4 regions of the Peribacillus sp. NPDC094092 genome follow, and region 4 is predicted to be linked to each of the others. Evidence: riboswitches for the same ligand, from Rfam matches in the RefSeq annotation. Region 4 holds a riboswitch; each other region holds the start of a gene.

Region 1 (4,340 bases), on a different contig from region 4:
AGATGCAGGAAAACATGAAGTTATCTGCCAATTAAACGTAAAAAGACCCATTCATACTGGGTCTTGGACTGTAGATAACCTCGATGAAAATCTAGTTTGTCTACAGTCTTTTTAGGGTTTGTGCAATTTGAACGCTGATTTCCACTTTCAGGCACTCTGCGGGTTCTCCCCTGGACTAGCTTTTCCCGCAGGAGTCTCCCACCTCACGCCCCATCCTCCCTTTTTTAAAAATTTATTCAAATAAGAGGGTAATTTATTCCTGGACCAATACCACTTCATCATGTCCGCATTCAGGGCATTTCATGAGATGAGGGCATTGGCCTTTTTTAAGGGATTGAGGGTATCCGTCATTTTCTTTTAGTATGTCGATATCCATATAAGCACTGTAATCATCAGCATAGTCCATGAATTTTCCTTTATCATCAAGATCACTGCCGCATTTCGGGCAATTCACATGAATTTTTCTTAGACCGTTGCAAAGCGGGCATAAAGACATTGTTTTTCCTCCTGTTCCCGATACTTATGATTTCAGTATTTGTTGATTCCATTATTTTAACACATGGAAACACCCTCCCTAATACAAAGGGAGGGCACTTCCTTTTGATTATTTATTAACCATGTTAGCAGGATCGACCCATGCTTTGAATTCATCTTCCGTCAGGAAATCCAATTTCAACGCAGCTTCTTTCAATGTTGAGTTGTCCTTGAATGCAGTTTTGGCGATTTTGGCTGCTTTTTCATAACCGATATGCGGGTTCAATGCTGTTACCAACATTAGGGAACGCTCCACATTTTCTTTGATTTTCTCTTCATTTGCAGTGATGCCAACCGCACAATTATCGTTGAATGAATGAATGCCTTCCGTCAATAATTTTACCGTTTGCAGGAAGTTATAGATGATCACTGGCTTGAATACATTCAATTCAAAATTACCCTGGCTTGCTGCAAAGCCAATTGTAGCATCGTTCCCTACGATTTGTGTGGCAATCATGGTAAGCGCTTCACTTTGTGTTGGATTGACTTTACCTGGCATGATGGAGCTGCCTGGCTCGTTTTCTGGAATGGCTATTTCGCCGATTCCGCTTCTTGGACCACTTGCCAGCCATCTGACATCGTTTGCAATTTTCATTAAATCCGCCGCCAATGCTTTTAAAGCACCGTGTGCATAGACGATTTCGTTATGGCTTGTCAATGCATGGAACTTATTATCAGATGTGACAAAAGGATATCCTGTATCAGCTGCTATTTGCTTGGCGGAAAGTCCCGGGAATTCTTTTTTTGTATTGATTCCGGTTCCTACAGCCGTTCCGCCTAGTGCAAGGTTCAATAATTTTTGGCTGCTTTCCTCAATCATCGCTAGGTCTTTGTCGAGCATCGCTTTCCAACCGGAAATTTCTTGTCCCAATGTTAATGGTGTAGCATCTTGAAGATGTGTCCGGCCGATTTTCACCACATCCCAAAATTCTTTTTCTTTTGTATCGAATGTATCACGAAGAGTTTTAATGGCAGGAACCAATTTTTCAGCGACTTCCATAAAGGCAGCAATATGCATCGCTGTCGGGAAAGTATCATTGGAGCTCTGTGCCTTGTTAACATCATCATTCGGATGAAGGGTTTCCGATTCACCATTTTCTTTTAACCATTCATTTCCTTTGTTAGCTACCACTTCATTCACGTTCATATTACTTTGCGTGCCGCTTCCCGTTTGCCAAACTACCAGCGGGAAATGTTCATCTAGCGTACCTTCAAGGATTTCTCCGCAAATCTTGACGATGGCATTCTTTTTAACCTCCGAAAGATCACCAAGATCATAGTTCACCTTTGCCGCAGCTTGTTTAACGTATGCAAATGCACGAACTAATTCAATCGGCATTTTTTCGTTACCGATTTTGAAATTGTTACGGCTTCTCTCGGTTTGTGCTCCCCAATATTTATCGGCAGGAACTTTCACTTCACCCATCGTATCTCTTTCGATTCTGTATTCCATGTGTTCTCCTCCTATGTTTGCACTATTCATTGAAGACCCATTTGCATATGAAATGAATAATGTCGTATTATTCTTTCTCTCCATACATTGTACAAACTTTATTATTTTAAAGCAAAAATATCCGCTGACCTTTCACTTTTCCTAAAAAATTCATGACGTTTCGTGTCTATATGAAGAATCGGATTTTCTTTTTTTTGACACTAAAGTGTTGACGCACTAGGCTCCAATTGACCTGGTCATGAACATCCAAGCATAATCCATCCAAAATGTTCTTGACAGTATTTTGTATATATAGTAAATTCAAAAGAAATTGAATAATCTAAACTCTTATCGAGAGAGGTAGAGGGAATGGCCCGATGACACCTCAGCAACCTTCATTTGTTTCAAACCAATGAAAAGGTGCTAATTCCACAAGTTTGTGAACTTGGAAGATAAGAAGAATGACTCGTCCTCACTTAATCAAAGTCTTCTTCTTAAAGAAGACTTTTTTTTATTTTATTTAACTCAAAGGAGCAGTGAAAACCATGTACAAAACTGAAACATATCTTGCTCAATTAGGAAATCGCAGCGAAACGGCGACAGGAACAGTCAATCCGCCGGTATACTTTTCTACAGCTTTTCGCCATGAAGGAATTGGCCAATCGACGGGATTCGACTATACAAGGACAGGTAATCCCACACGCCAATTATTGGAGCGTTCCATCGCCGATCTTGAAAAAGGCGACCAAGGTTATGCCTGCAGTTCAGGAATGGCCGCCATTTCCACTATCCTTGCCCTTTTTAAATCAGGTGATGCATGGATTGTCAGCGAAGATCTTTATGGCGGTACATATCGTCTGTTAGAACAAGGTTTTAAAAAATGGGGATTGCAGTGTGACTATGTAGACACTTGTTGTTTGGAGGATATCGAAAAAGCCATCACTCCTCAAACGAAAGCCATCTTTATCGAAACTCCCACTAACCCTCTTATGCAGCAAACGGACATTGGCGCTGTTGCCGCATTGGCCAAACAATATAATTTATTGTTGATCGTTGATAATACTTTTTACACGCCTCTTATTCAACAACCCATCCTGCTTGGAGCGGATATCGTGATTCACAGTGCAACCAAGTATCTCGGTGGTCATAATGATGTGCTCGCCGGACTGATCGTTGCTAGCGGCGCTGAATTATGTGATGCACTTGCCTTCCATCATAATGGTACCGGAGCTGTCTTGAGCCCCTTTGATTCTTGGCTGTTGATGCGAGGAATGAAAACATTGGCATTGCGGATGGAGCGTCATGAAAAGAATGCCAAAATACTTGTAGATTACTTGTCGGAACATGATTGTGTCACGGACGTATTGTATCCCGGCAGAGGCGGCATGATTTCATTCCGTATCATTGATGAATCGGCAGTCAACCCATTTTTACAATCACTCTCATTAATTTCGTTTGCAGAAAGCCTTGGAGGGGTTGAAAGCTTCATCACCTATCCTGCTACACAAACGCATGCCGATATACCGCTTGAAGTCAGAACGGCAAATGGAGTTTGTAATCGCCTGCTCCGCTTCTCTGTTGGCATCGAGGACAGCGATGATTTGATCCAGGACTTACAGCAAGCATTCGCATATGTAAAAAGGGAGGCACTACGATGACAGATCATGATTTTAGTTTTGAAACCAAATTACTTCATAATCAACATAAATTCGATACGGCAACGGGAGGTGTGAGCGTTCCCATTCAGCACGCATCCACTTTCCATCAAACCGATATCGATCAATTCGGCAAATATGATTACAGCAGAAGCGGGAACCCAACTCGTGAGGCGCTGGAAGATATCATTGCCGAACTTGAGGAAGGCACACACGGATTTGCCTTTTCTTCAGGTATGGCTGCCATTTCAACAGCTTTCCTGCTGTTGTCTGCCGGAGACCATATCGTCATTTCCGAAGATGTGTACGGCGGAACGTTCAGGATGGTCACTAGTGTATTGACGCGTTTCAATATTGAGCATACCTTCGTTGACATGACGGACCTAGAAAGCGTCAAAGCGGCCGTTCAGCCAAATACAAGGGCCATATACATCGAGACGCCTTCAAATCCGTTACTTAAAGTGACCGATATTCAAGCCGTATGTGATATTGCAAAAAAAGCAGGTGCCTTAAGTTTTGTTGATAACACATTCCTGACGCCGGCATTACAAAAACCACTGAACCTTGGTGCCGACATTGTCCTTCATAGCGCGACTAAGTTTTTATCCGGACATAGTGATGTGGTCGCTGGGCTTGCAGTAGTGAAGGATCCGGAATTGGCAGCAAGACTGGGTTCCCTCCAAAACTCATTTGGGGCGGTTCTTGGTGTCCAGGACGCC
Region 2 (4,340 bases), on a different contig from region 4:
TTATTAAAATGATAGCATCATAAAGGTAAATGGTGAAATGAAATAAGAGTGCTGCATCCCTGAATAAGTAAGGCTGATAAATTATTGGCGACATTCTTTATAAAACGGATAAATCTTCTGGGTATAACGTTTTGTTATACCCGATGATTTTGTTGCAATTTACCCATTCCTTTTTCTTTGATATGTTAGTAATAAGATTTAATCTTAGCGGCAAAGGAAGTGACTGATGTCAATGAAAGGACAATGGAAAACTCTATTCCATTTATTTTGGACCTTTGTTAAAATAGCACCTGTCACATTCGGAGGCGGGTTTGCGATGATCCCATTAATCGAAAAAGAAGTGGTCGAAAAGAGGAAATGGATGAAAAGCGAAGAAGTTACGGATGTTTTTGCTTTATCTCAGTCCGTACCGGGAGCTGTCGCCATTAACTCCGCCACCTTTATCGGACATCGAATTGCCGGAATGAAGGGGGCAATGGCCGCTATGATCGGTGTTTCATTACCTACCTTTTTCATTGTTCTGGCCCTAGGCATTTTGTATTTTTTCATTCAGGATAATCCAAAGATAGAATCTGCATTCATATCGATCAGAGCTTCCATAGTAGCCATCATCGCCTATGCGGCTATGAAGATAGGAAAAACGGCTGTTGTAGACAAATCAACTTTATGTATTTTACTAGCAGGAATTCCAGTCCTCTTCTTTCTCCACCCTGTGATAGTAATTGTAGCAGGAGCTGTAGTCGGTATTGTGACAATCTCCATTAAGAGAAAATTAGGTTACGATGTCAAGATGGACAGAAAAGATAGAGAAGAAGAAAATGATTTCGAACCTTTCATGGGTGCTGGCATATAGGCAAATCCAAAAAAGGGATCTAACTAATTTTCAAGAAAGCGTGTGATAGAATGATGGAATTGTGGGAGTTGTTTAGCACCTTCTTCATTATCGGCTTTGTATCGTTCGGAGGCGGATACGCCATGATTCCCGTAATTGAATCGGAAGTCTCACAGCATGGATGGATGACGACGCAACAATTTACCGATATAATCGCTATTTCCGGGATGTCCCCAGGACCTGTCACAGCCAATAGTGCCATTCTCGTTGGCTATTCGACTGCTGGATTAGCAGGAGCCATAGCATCGGCTCTCGGAATCTTGTTACCTGCTATTATATTCGTGACCGTTATTGCCACCTTCTTCTGCAAATTGAACCATTATCCAGTTATTCAATCCATGTTTTATGGATTAAGACCCATTGTCACTAGTTTAATCCTCTTTGCAGCAATAAGTTTAGCACTTTCCAATCATATGATTGCACGGAGCTTTTCATGGCATACGATAAGCTTATTACTTGTTTTTGGATTATCGTTATTTGCCCTAATGAAATTACGCTGGCACCCAGCCTATGTAATTATTCTTTCTGGATTAGTTGGTGTCGTCCTCTATTCATGACAAACAATATGGACCGGAATGATCATGAAAATAATGGTTTAACATAAATTAAAGAAATACCAAACAGATGAATTGGAATTTTCAGTTCAGCTGAAGACGGCCTTGACTAGTTTCTGGACACTGAGGAACACGTATGCTGAAAAAAGCAAGGATGACTTCCTGATATTTTTTAGATGTTTCAGTATTCGTTCATACAGAAAACACCCTGTATCCAATGATTCAGGGTGTTTTTTCATTATTATCCTCTTTTTAAGAAGTCCGTTTCTTCGTTTCATCATTTCCCGGCTGAAACCGTGGATAACCAATCAAGATGGCCACTACTCCACAAAGTCCAATTAGGATTGGGTAATATGAATACGGCAAGATGCTTATCGGAGAAATCTTAGCTACCCCTGCTGCAACAAGCAGTTGTGCCCCATATGGAATTAACCCTTGGATACAACAGGCAAAAACGTCAAGTAAACTCGCCGATTTACGCGGATCAATCCCATACTTTTCAGCGATATTTTTGGCAAGCGGCCCGGCAATAATAATCGAAATCGTGTTATTTGCCGTTGAAAGGTTCGTCAAACCAACAAGCCCAGCAATGCTGAATTCCGCCCCTTTTTTGGATTTGCTATTTCGGGTCACGAGTTGGAGCAGATAATCGATGCCACCATTATGTTTGATTACAGCAACCATTCCTGCAATTAAAATGGCAAGGAAGGATATTTCATACATTCCCGCCATTCCTTCACCAACTTTTTGAATGACACCCAACAGTTGATAACTTCCATCCGCCAAGCCGATAATTCCGGCAAATACGATTCCGATGGAAAGGACCAGGAACACATTGACTCCTGCCAATGCAGTGATCAATACGCAAAGGTATGGAAGAATCTTCACCCAGTCATAAGAATTTTGGGTGATGTCGGCTTGTTCACCCATCGTTAATATTCCTAGAATGGCACATGTGATGATGGCCGCAGGTAAAACGATGAAAAAATTCACTTTGAACTTATCCTTCATTTTCGTTCCCTGTGTTCGAACTGCAGCGATTGTCGTATCCGAAATGAAGGATAGGTTATCCCCAAACATTGCACCACCAATAACGGCAGCCATTGAGAGGGCAAGCGAAATATCGGTTTGCTCGCTAATTCCCACCCCGATAGGTGCTAATGCTACAATCGTTCCCATGCTCGTCCCCATAGATAGAGAAATAAAACAAGCGATAATGAAAATCCCTACCATTAAAAGATTTTGCGGAAAAACCGCTAAGGCAAGATTCACCGTTGATTCAACCGCCCCCATGCCATTCGCAACTTCGGAAAAAGCGCCTGCTAAAAGGAAAATGATAACCATTAACATTATATTGGCGTCACCGGCACCTTTACAGAAGATATCAACTTTTTCATTTAAAGTCTCTTTCCGATTCATTGCCAATGCAGCTGCTGATGCAATGGAAATCGCTACAATTACCGGAAATGAATAAAAATCTTTAGTGATGATTCCGGACCCTATAAATAAAAATAAAAATACGACAAATGGGATCAATGCCCATGGATTCCCTTTATTGTTTGCACTCATGATGTACACCTCTTTTTATTTTTCCCATGACATGTGTCACAGCTTTTATTTTTCAACAGTTATCACAAATAACACCAATTCGATTTTGATTCTCAAGTCATGGAGCTATAGTTAACAAAACTGTCAGCATAAAAAAGACCCCTTCTATTAAACAACAAGAAGAGGTCTTTTAATTTATAAAAAACACCCTCCTTATCTTTCAGGCAAGAATCAGCCTGCTGGATTTGGCACAGCACTCCTATTAAGTCCGCTGCCGAGACATCTTCGGGCCAGTCCCTCCGTCTCTCTTGATAAGAAGATCAAAATTATATATTTATCAAATAATACGATACCTGCCAGAAAAGTGCCAGGCTGGAAATTTACCGAAACCAAACTGAGTTTGTGAAAGTGACATCGAAGTAGTTTTGAAAAGCAAATATAAGAGTACAGCATTTTGCCTATTTTCGCAAGGTTTAGTTTTAAACTTTTTCACATGCACTTCTTACCTATTAATAAGTGATCTTGACTTAATCAGTACAATGAGTTTTCTGTGATTTTTATCGGGACGGAATTAATATAAAAAGAGGTCTAATGACCTCTCAGCAAATTTGTTGTATTAAGTTAGGTGAATTATTTTTAGTCGAGTTCACATCAGTTGATACCTCAAAAGCTTCCATTTGTTCCGAATCGAATGACTTTAAATATTGTTGCAGATATGCAGGATCATTAATGGATGGATTCAACCAATCTTTTTCATCTTCTGGTTTAAGGATGACAGGCATACGATCATGAATGCTGGTCATCAGCTCATTAGGAACGGTTGTTATGACGGAGCACGAGTAGATGCTGAGGCCTTCAGGAGATTTCCAGGATTCCCATATCCCGGCCATTCCAAATGGAGCATGATTCTTCAGTTTTATCCGCATCGGTATTTTTCTTTCTGGTGTCTTCCTCCATTCATAAAATGAGTCAGCGATTATCAAGCATCTCTTCTTCTTATACGCATTCTTGAAGCTTGCTTTCTCTGCAATGGTTTCCGCTCTGGCATTGATCATTTTATAGCCCACTTTTTCATCTTTTGCCCAGAAAGGAATGAGTCCCCACCGAAGATATCCAAGTCGGTTCCTTGCCCCGTCATTAATGACCGATAGCACGGATTGGGAGGGAGCAATATTGTAGCTGAATTGGTATTCCTCATCAAATGATCCTTGTACATCGAACCGATCTTTTATTTCCTCAATGCCAGTGAAAAGGGTGAAACGTCCACACATAATATCGCCTACCGTATTAAGATTTATTACAGTGTAACAAATGGAATAGGAAGCCACAAATCAGCGTTCCAAAAT
Region 3 (4,340 bases), on a different contig from region 4:
TCCACTTCTTTCGATTGATAAAGCTCCACTAACTTTTGCAGCTCAGGACGATCGGCATCTCCCTTTTTAACTGCAATGATATTAATATATGGTTTCGCCGTTTTACTTTCATGGAATAAAGAATCTTTTAAAGTAAGGCCTGCTTCGACCGCAAAGTTATTATTGATGGCTGAAGCATCGGCATCATCCAATAGACGCGGTGTATTGCCGGCAGCAACAGGTTGGATTTTCAAGTTTTTCGGATTTTCCTTAATGATTTCCAATGATCCCGATCCATTGAATTCCTCTTTCAATGTAATCAACCCAGCTTCCTGAAGAAGAAGCAGTGCACGGCCAAAGTTTGTTGCTTCATTCGGAACGGCAATCGTAGCGCCATCCGGAAGACTTTTAAGATCTTTATGTTTTTTCGAATAAAGGCCCATAGGCGCAATGACAGTCGACCCGATGGCCTCTAATTTCAGATTTTGATCTTGAATGAATTCATCGAAGTAAGCGACCGTTTGGAATGAATTGGCATCAATTTCCCCCTCACTTAGCGCAAGGTTCGGTTGGATATAATCATTGAAAGTGACCAGTTCGATATTAAGCCCTTCTTCTTTCGCTAAGTCGACAATGTATTCCCATGTTCTTGTATCCCCGCTGCTGACACCGACTTTCACTGTTTTCACATCATCCGAACTGCCTGATGCCCCTTCTTTGTTCCCGCATGCTGCAGACACGATGGCCAATGCCAATACGATGATCGTTAATAAAATTTTCTTCATTTCTCCTGCCTCCTGTTATGTTTATCTTCTTCTGATTTTTCTTGAAACAAAATTCCCGGTGGATTGCAATAATTGAACGATGATCACGAGCGCCGCCACTGTGACGATCATCGTCATCGTATCGAACCTTTGATAACCGTAAGCCAAAGCTAGATCTCCGACCCCGCCAGCCCCGACCGCACCTGCCATGGCCGTAGATCCAACAAGCCCGATTGTCGCTGTTGTAAATGTAAGGATCAACGAACTAAGTCCCTCGGGAATCAAAAAGCGATAAATGATTTGCCATGTCGTCGCCCCCATCGCCTGAGCCGCCTCGATGATCCCTTTGTCCACTTCCAACAGGGAGTTCTCCACAAGCCGGGCGATATAAGGAGCCGCGTAAAAGATTAGCGGAACAATGGCCGCATTCGTTCCGATCGCACTGCCAACAATCATTCTGGTAAACGGAATAAGTGCTACAAGCAAGATGATGAAAGGAACCGACCGTAATATATTGATGATCGGGTTCAATATATTAAAGACCCATTTATTCTCCAGGATGTGGCCCTTTCTTGTAATGACAAGCAGGATACCGAGCGGAAGCCCAATCAATCCGGAAAATATCAATGAAATGGCTACCATGTAAAGTGTGTCACCGAAAGCTGTTGACAGCTGATCTGCCGTTATTTCCATTCCCCATAACGTATTACCCATTTATTTGCACCTCCTGGACGAGAATCCCCTCATCTTTAATATATTGATAAGCCTTGTCCACCTCATTTTTGTTCCCGGTCACTTCGATGATCAAATTCCCGAAAGGCGTTTCCTGAATTTCAGAAATATTGGCTGATAAAACACTTAAATGAACATCATATTTCTTCGAGATGGTTGAAAGCAAAGGAGTACCCGAAGTAGTCCCAATAAAATTAATTTTCCAAATTATCGGGATATGGGACCCTATGCTTTTCAGGAAACTTTGTGGAATTTCGTCATGTATGACCGTTCTCACGAAGTTTTTTGCAATATCCGTTTGCGGCTTCGCAAACACTTCGAAAACCGAACCTTGTTCAACGACGCATCCGCCCTCCATGACCGCTACCTTATTGCAGATTTCCCGAATGACTGACATCTCATGGGTGATTAGCAGAATGGTAATATTGTATTCTTTATTAATTTTCTTTAAGAGCTGGAGAACGGCGCTCGTTGTTTGTGGATCCAATGCAGATGTAGCTTCATCACACAATAAGATCGATGGATTGGTAGCCAATGCTCTCGCAATGCCGATCCGCTGCTTTTGACCGCCGGATAATTGTTCCGGATAACTCTTTGCTTTGCTCGATAAGCCAACGAACTCCAACAGCTCGCCTACCCGCTTTTTGATTTCTTTTCCAGGGGTTCCCGATAAAATCAGCGGCATGGCGATATTATCAAAAACGGTCTTTGAGTTCAGCAAATTAAAATGCTGAAAGATCATCCCGATCTTTTTCTTTTCTGCCCGCAATTCCTTCGGGTTCAATTTGGTTAAATCCATGCCCCCGACAATCACCGAACCGTCTGATGGCTGTTCAAGCAAATTGACCAACCTGATCAACGTACTTTTCCCGGCCCCGCTATAACCGACTACACCGAATATATCGCCCTTTTCCACTGTCAAATTGATGCCCTTCAAAGCCTCGACAGTCTGTTTCTTTGTTTGATAAACCTTTTTGACATTTTGAAACTCAATCATTCAATCTCCCCCCATGCTGTTTATTTGTACGAATTCATTATCCAGAGAAGAGCTTTGCAAAGTTTCATAATGGTAGGGCTGAATTTTGGAATTCACGAGTAAACCTGAGAAAACCAATTCTCCAATTAACCTTCTGCATTTTGAATAAACAAAAGAGGCCTCTTCCGTCATCAGACAGAAGAGGCCTCTTTTAGACATAAAAAAGAGTAAACTCTTAAATTAATTATCTAAGAAAAGCTCCTTCTTATCTTTCAAACTTTCGTCCGTTGGAATTAGCACAGTATTTTTACAAAAGTAAAAACCCGCTGCCGAGGTATCATAGGGCCAAGTCCCTCCACATCTCTTGATAAGAATTAACGTTGTATTTAATTATGTCCTTCACTATATATTCAAATTTCTCTAAAGTCAACCCTATTTTTTTCGCACTAAACATTTTCATAATATAGTGAAATGACGCTTTTAAAGTTATAACAATATAACTTTATTTCATTTTTAATGATTTGCTCATTCTCCATACAGGGTACTTTTCATTTTCTTCGCTTATCTTCTTCATGCCTGAATTCGTATATAAACGAATCGCCCTTCCATTATCCGGAGAAACCCTTAAATGATATTCCGGGACATTGAATTGCCTGTAAAAGTTTTCTGCATAGCGAACCAATTCCTTGCCAAGGCCTTTACTGCGGTAATCGGGAATAAGATAAAAAAGATTCACATAGCCGATTTCCTTTCCTTCATACTCCCGAATTTGAAGTTCCATTTGTCCAATCGATTCTTGGTCCTTTTCAATGATCACCTGTCCGCCCGGAAATTTGCGGACCCGTTCTTTCATCCGTTGCAAATATGTATTTTCATCTCCGAAACCATCTTCAGATCCAAAACTTACAACATAGGAATCTTTCCTGAATGTAAGGATGATATCTTTATCTTTGTCGGTATCAATAGTACGAAAAATCAGCTTCATCCGCCCCTATCATTTTAGTGAAATAGTTTTTGATTAAGCAAAATTCATTTTACTTACGCTCATTTAAAATATTTATTTTTTCTTTTTCATGAATAATAGGCTTAAGGGGACCTTTTCGTTTTTGTGCCTTGATGAAAAAACATTTGCCATCTTCCATTCGTACATTTCCAGATTGAACTCCTTAAGGTATGTTCCTCTTTATCTTCATCAAAAATCCGGTACGTCGTTAACACGGTATCCTCAGACAATGGATGCATATCAAATTGACTTAGTGTCATTTTCACCGGTCGAGCTCCCTCTTGCCCCAAAAAGTCGCTCTTAGACCATATATTACCCGAGCTGCCGAACTCAAAGAAATCATCTTTCAATAATAATGAAAGCTCTTCCGGGGATGTACGGACTTCAGATTTTAACAATTTCTCCTCAAGCTCATACAAATGCTCTTTTAACAACGGAGATTCACTTTCCATTCATTTTGCCCTCCTTTTTCAGCTATTTCTCGAAGTAACATAATTGGAAAATAGTGTATAATCAATACATAGATTGTCATATGGTGGTGAAATTCATGATCCATGCGGTTAAAGATTTTTTATCCAGTTGCTTGCTGATTAGCAGTTGGCTCATATTTGCGGTAAGCGGCATTTTTTTCATATTTTCGTTTTTAACCGTTTTTGCCCTCCCTATTTTCTTATTAATATTTTTAACTGGCTTACTTTGTTTATATATTTCAAAGAAACTGGACTCACGACGGATTTCTAAGTGTTAAAAATAATTCCACAATACTAGCGGCCATTCCTTTTTGACTAATCTAAAAAAAGGAGCTGCAAATGGCAGCTCCTTCTTCTGTGCATCCGTTTGTTTTCCCATCAGCGTTAACGTGATAGGGTACCTTGCAGGCGATTCG
Region 4 (4,340 bases):
GATGCCAAAGTGCTTGGCTAATATGGCCAACCCAAATGTCCCGATTTTATTGGCTGTATCTCCATTAGCCGCAATCCTGTCGGCCCCGACGATAATTCCATTTATTCGTTTCTGGTGAATCGTATGTGCAGCCATATTATCTGAAATCAAGGTGACATCGACCCCCGCTTGCATCAATTCCCAAGCCGTCAAACGCGCGCCTTGCAGGACAGGCCTTGTTTCACATGCGTAAACTTTTAGCGGAAAGTCCCTTTCTTTAGCCAGGTGGAAGGGAGCCAAGGCTGTACCATACCGAGCTGTGGCGATTCCCCCAGCGTTGCAATGGGTGAGAATGGAATCTCCTCTAGTGAATAACGATAAACCATGTTCCCCGATTTTCCTGCACATTTCTTCATCTTCAGCAAAGATGGCTTTAGCCTCCGATACAAGTGCTTCCTTTGCAGCTGAAATGCTTTGCGCAGCATGCAAGGTGTTTTCCATCCTCCTTAACGCCCAAAAAAGGTTGACTGCAGTTGGTCGTGAAGAAGCGAGTTTTTCAATATGCTTCGTTACATTTTTCTTGAAATCCCCTAATTCAGCGGTTGTTTCCTGTTTGGCACCAAGTGCCACACCAAATGCTGCCGTCAGTCCAATTGCTGGGGCACCGCGAACTTTTAATGTCAAAATGCTGTCATATACATCATCAACTGAATGAAGTTCAATAAATTCAGTTATGGAAGGAAGTGCTTGTTGATTTAATAATGTAATGTGGGTATCATCCCATTGTACCGAATATGGTAAGGGTGCTAGTGTAGTCATGTCAGGTCTCCTTTTAAATGGCTGAATAAGATGGCAGTGTACGTTGCTTCAACGCTTCAATGACAGCTGGAACATCCAATTCTTCCCGTTTTTTAATTAAAAATGCACCAATTTCCAATGTTGCCGTTTTCGCAGCGATCCTTGTTTCTTTATGTTCAATGACGTTTAAATCAGCAACATGGGAAAGGCCAATGGTTCGCCGAATCAGTTCACAGCCGGCAAAACCAAAAGCATCTTTTTTGAATTTTGTCAGTAAATAAGGCAGATACCCTTTCACATGGCGGAATGGGCTTTTATTTTGTCCTTCCCATAATTCGGTATAAGTTTCTTCAAAAGCATTCCAAAATTCATGAAGGTGTGTGAAAATCTCTTCCTTTCCAGTTCCATTGCGTGTGACTGCCTGGAAGAGAAGGTTAGCGGTGTATTGACCAAGGTCAAAACCAACTGGCCCATAAAAAGCGAACTCCGGATCAATAACCTTTGTTTCAGTTTCACTTGCAAATATACTTCCAGTATGTAAATCTCCATGAAGCAAGGCTTCCTGCTCGGTTTCAAAGCTTTGTTTCAGCTTAGCGACCTCAAGTATCACTTCTTGGTCATTCCATATATTTTTGGCTGCATCAGTCAATTCCACCTCGAAATCTCCCGGGAGTTCCTCAAAAAATGGATCCGTGAAAATAAAGACCTCAGTGATTTTGCACAGTTCGGGATTCGTGAAATGTCGGGCCACTTCCTTTTTCGCAGATGGTTCTAAATGATAATCGGATGTATAAAAAGCCGTCTTCGCAACATACTCACCAATATGCTGTGAAAGCAATGGATATGAATCGCCATCGATCAATCCTGTTCTGACGATTTTCAGGTGAGATAAATCCTCCATGACTGTGATCGCAAGCTGTTCATCCGAATAATAGACTTGCGGTACGAATTTGGGGCAATAACTTCTGAAATGAATCAGCGCATTCGCTTCAATGGCTGCCCTTTTCAATGTCAGCGGCCAGCTTTCACCAAGTACCTTGGCATAAGGGACCGCTTGTTTGATGATTATTCCTTTTTTTGTGTGCGTGTCTGTAATATGAAAAACATAATTTAAATTTCCATCGCCGATTTCTTTACAATTTAAACTTGCATCCGCATTTACCAACCCAAGTTTTTTTGCAAGGGTTATAGCTGTTTCGTTTGTCAATCTCTTAAAATTTGAATGGTTTTGAGTCATTCTTTTCCCCTCCAGATTCAAAATGAGAATAAAAAAGCCTCTTTCATATAGAAAGAGGCAGAAGTTTTGGCTTCGGACCTCTTATCTTCCAGAAAATAAATTCTGGTGGAATTAGCACCGTGCTCTGTGGATTTAATAATCCGGCGGTGAATCCGCCCCATTTCACAATGGTATTACAGTCGGTTGCTGGGCTTCATAGGGCCTTTATCCCTCAGCCTGCTCTTGATAAGAGTAAATGTTTTCTGAAATTTTAATCTTCGGGAAAATAATAACAACCTTTTAAATAGTTTGTCAATGGGTAAATTAATAAAAATCAGGACGGCGATCTTCGAATACGGGTATTTTGTTACGGGATTCCGTAACTTTATTGAAGTCCAAGGTGCCTGTCAAAAGTTCGTTTCCTTCTCCGGCTTCACTAATGATATTCCCCCACGGATCAATAATCAAGGAATGGCCGGCAAATGTATTATTGACATCCGAACCTGAGCGATTAACGGCTACAACATAGGCTTGGTTCTCGATGGCACGGCTAATCAATAAGGCTCTCCAGTGATCGAGTCTCGGCTTTGGCCATTCCGCCGTTACGAATAGAACTTCGGCGCCTTGGACGGTATGTGCTCGTTGCCATTCAGGGAAACGGATGTCATAACAAATGAATCCAGCACATATTTTTTCATCAAGAGTAAATAAACCATCTTTTTCTCCTGGCTGAAGAAAATGATGTTCATCCATTAACTGAAATAAGTGAAGCTTATCATATTCTTTAATGAGATTTCCGTGTTTATCGATGATGATCATCGTGTTATAGATTCCCTTGCTTGTCTTTTTCGCGATGGAACCGCCTATGATGTGAATCTGGTGTTTCTGTGCCTGTGTTTTAAAGAATTCAATCGTTTTTACTGCCTCCTGATCAGCAATCTCATTTAACCTGGTCAAGTCGTATCCTGTTGTCCAAAGTTCCGGTAAAATGACGATATCGGGTTCCAACCGTGCTGCTTTTTCCATCCATTGTTCTGCAACCTGAAAATTGATATCTGGTTGCCCGAAGGCTATATCCATTTGAATACAAGCTATTTTCCACTTCATCGATTAACCCCCCATATGTAAAAAATGCTTTACAAGACTAGGATAAACATATATCATTTGTGACTAGAATTTCAAGAAATTTCAGAGAAGGTGTATAAATGGTGCAATTCGAAAAATCCGGCCAGCTTAAGGACCTGCCCAAGCAGTTTTTTGCTTCACTAGTCGCAAAAGTCAATGCGATCACGGAGCAAGGTCATGATGTCATTAATTTAGGCCAGGGAAACCCTGATCAGCCGACGCCAGAACATATCGTTAAAAGTTTGCAGTCTGCCGCTGAAAAAACGATTAATCATAAATATTCGCCATTCCGGGGTCATCAATATTTAAAAGATGCCGCCGCCGTCTTTTATGAACGTGAATACGGTGTAAAGCTGGATCCGAAAAGTGAAGTGGCGATTCTCTTCGGGGGGAAGGCAGGCCTTGTTGAACTGCCGCAGTGTTTATTGAATCCGGGTGATACGATCCTTGTTCCAGATCCCGGCTATCCGGATTATCTTTCCGGTGTTGTTTTAGCCCAGGCTAAGCCCGAACTCATGCCTCTGACAGAAGAAAATGATTTCCTTCCGAAATACAATGACATACATAAAGAAGTGCTTGATAAAGCCAAAATGATGTTCTTGAACTATCCGAATAATCCAACAGGTGCTTCTGCAACTGAAAGTTTCTTTGATGAAACCGTCTCCTTCGCAAAAGAGCATTCCATTTGTGTGGTCCACGATTTCGCATATGGGGCGATTGGATTTGACGGTAAAAAACCGATAAGCTTTCTCCAGGCGGAGGGAGCGAAGGATGTAGGAATAGAAATATACACACTATCGAAAACATATAATATGGCGGGGTGGAGAGTCGGTTTTGCAGTGGGGAATAAGAGTGTAATAGAAGCTCTTGAACTATTACAAGACCATCTTTATGTGAGTCTATTCCCGGCGATACAAGAAGCTGCGGCAAGCGCTTTACTTGACTCGCAGAGCTGTGTAGAACAGTTAGTGCAGATGTACGAGGGACGAAGGAATGTTTTCATTGAGGGATTGAGGGCAATCGGCTGGGATGTCAAGGCTCCTTCGGCTTCGTTTTTTGCCTGGCTCAAGGTACCTGAAGGTTTTACGTCCGAGAGTTTTGCAGATTATTTATTAACGCATGCCCACGTTGCTGTTGCCGCAGGGAATGGATTTGGTGAATTTGGCGAAGGGTACGTCAGGGCAGGGCTGCTGACTTCGGAAGAAAGGCTGAAAGAGGCTGT

Evidence for each region. A riboswitch is a leader RNA that binds a small molecule or an ion and turns the genes downstream of it on or off. The one in region 4 is predicted to bind S-adenosylmethionine.
Region 1: it holds a riboswitch for S-adenosylmethionine, as region 4 does, so the genes downstream of both, ACQKNS_RS07270 (methionine biosynthesis PLP-dependent protein) here and mtnK (S-methyl-5-thioribose kinase) in region 4, are expected to answer to the same signal.
Region 2: it holds a riboswitch for S-adenosylmethionine, as region 4 does, so the genes downstream of both, ACQKNS_RS01700 (Na+/H+ antiporter NhaC family protein) here and mtnK (S-methyl-5-thioribose kinase) in region 4, are expected to answer to the same signal.
Region 3: it holds a riboswitch for S-adenosylmethionine, as region 4 does, so the genes downstream of both, ACQKNS_RS09980 (methionine ABC transporter ATP-binding protein) here and mtnK (S-methyl-5-thioribose kinase) in region 4, are expected to answer to the same signal.

The regions. Positions count from the first base shown of each region.
Region 1 covers NZ_JBNNUC010000001.1:1,508,420-1,512,759, forward strand. The annotation lists gene ACQKNS_RS07255 (ABC transporter ATP-binding protein) at 1-35, shown strand, start outside; gene ACQKNS_RS07260 (hypothetical protein) at 254-496, opposite strand; gene fumC (class II fumarate hydratase) at 605-1,987, opposite strand; SAM riboswitch class I at 2,312-2,425, shown strand; gene ACQKNS_RS07270 (methionine biosynthesis PLP-dependent protein) at 2,512-3,624, shown strand; gene metC (cystathionine beta-lyase) at 3,621-4,340, shown strand, end outside.
Region 2 covers NZ_JBNNUC010000001.1:359,687-364,026, forward strand. The annotation lists gene ACQKNS_RS01690 (chromate transporter) at 227-853, shown strand; gene ACQKNS_RS01695 (chromate transporter) at 904-1,449, shown strand; gene ACQKNS_RS01700 (Na+/H+ antiporter NhaC family protein) at 1,699-3,015, opposite strand; SAM riboswitch class I at 3,205-3,312, opposite strand; gene ACQKNS_RS01705 (SOS response-associated peptidase) at 3,594-4,265, opposite strand; gene ACQKNS_RS01710 (hypothetical protein) at 4,326-4,340, opposite strand, start outside.
Region 3 covers NZ_JBNNUC010000002.1:212,848-217,187, reverse strand. The annotation lists gene ACQKNS_RS09990 (MetQ/NlpA family ABC transporter substrate-binding protein) at 1-764, opposite strand, end outside; gene ACQKNS_RS09985 (methionine ABC transporter permease) at 786-1,436, opposite strand; gene ACQKNS_RS09980 (methionine ABC transporter ATP-binding protein) at 1,450-2,472, opposite strand; SAM riboswitch class I at 2,714-2,825, opposite strand; gene ACQKNS_RS09975 (GNAT family N-acetyltransferase) at 2,954-3,436, opposite strand; gene ACQKNS_RS09970 (DUF4440 domain-containing protein) at 3,538-3,906, opposite strand; gene ACQKNS_RS09965 (amidohydrolase family protein) at 4,309-4,340, opposite strand, start outside.
Region 4 covers NZ_JBNNUC010000004.1:399,931-404,270, reverse strand. The annotation lists gene mtnA (S-methyl-5-thioribose-1-phosphate isomerase) at 1-798, opposite strand, end outside; gene mtnK (S-methyl-5-thioribose kinase) at 812-2,014, opposite strand; SAM riboswitch class I at 2,093-2,246, opposite strand; gene ACQKNS_RS20315 (carbon-nitrogen family hydrolase) at 2,318-3,100, opposite strand; gene ACQKNS_RS20310 (pyridoxal phosphate-dependent aminotransferase) at 3,199-4,340, shown strand, end outside.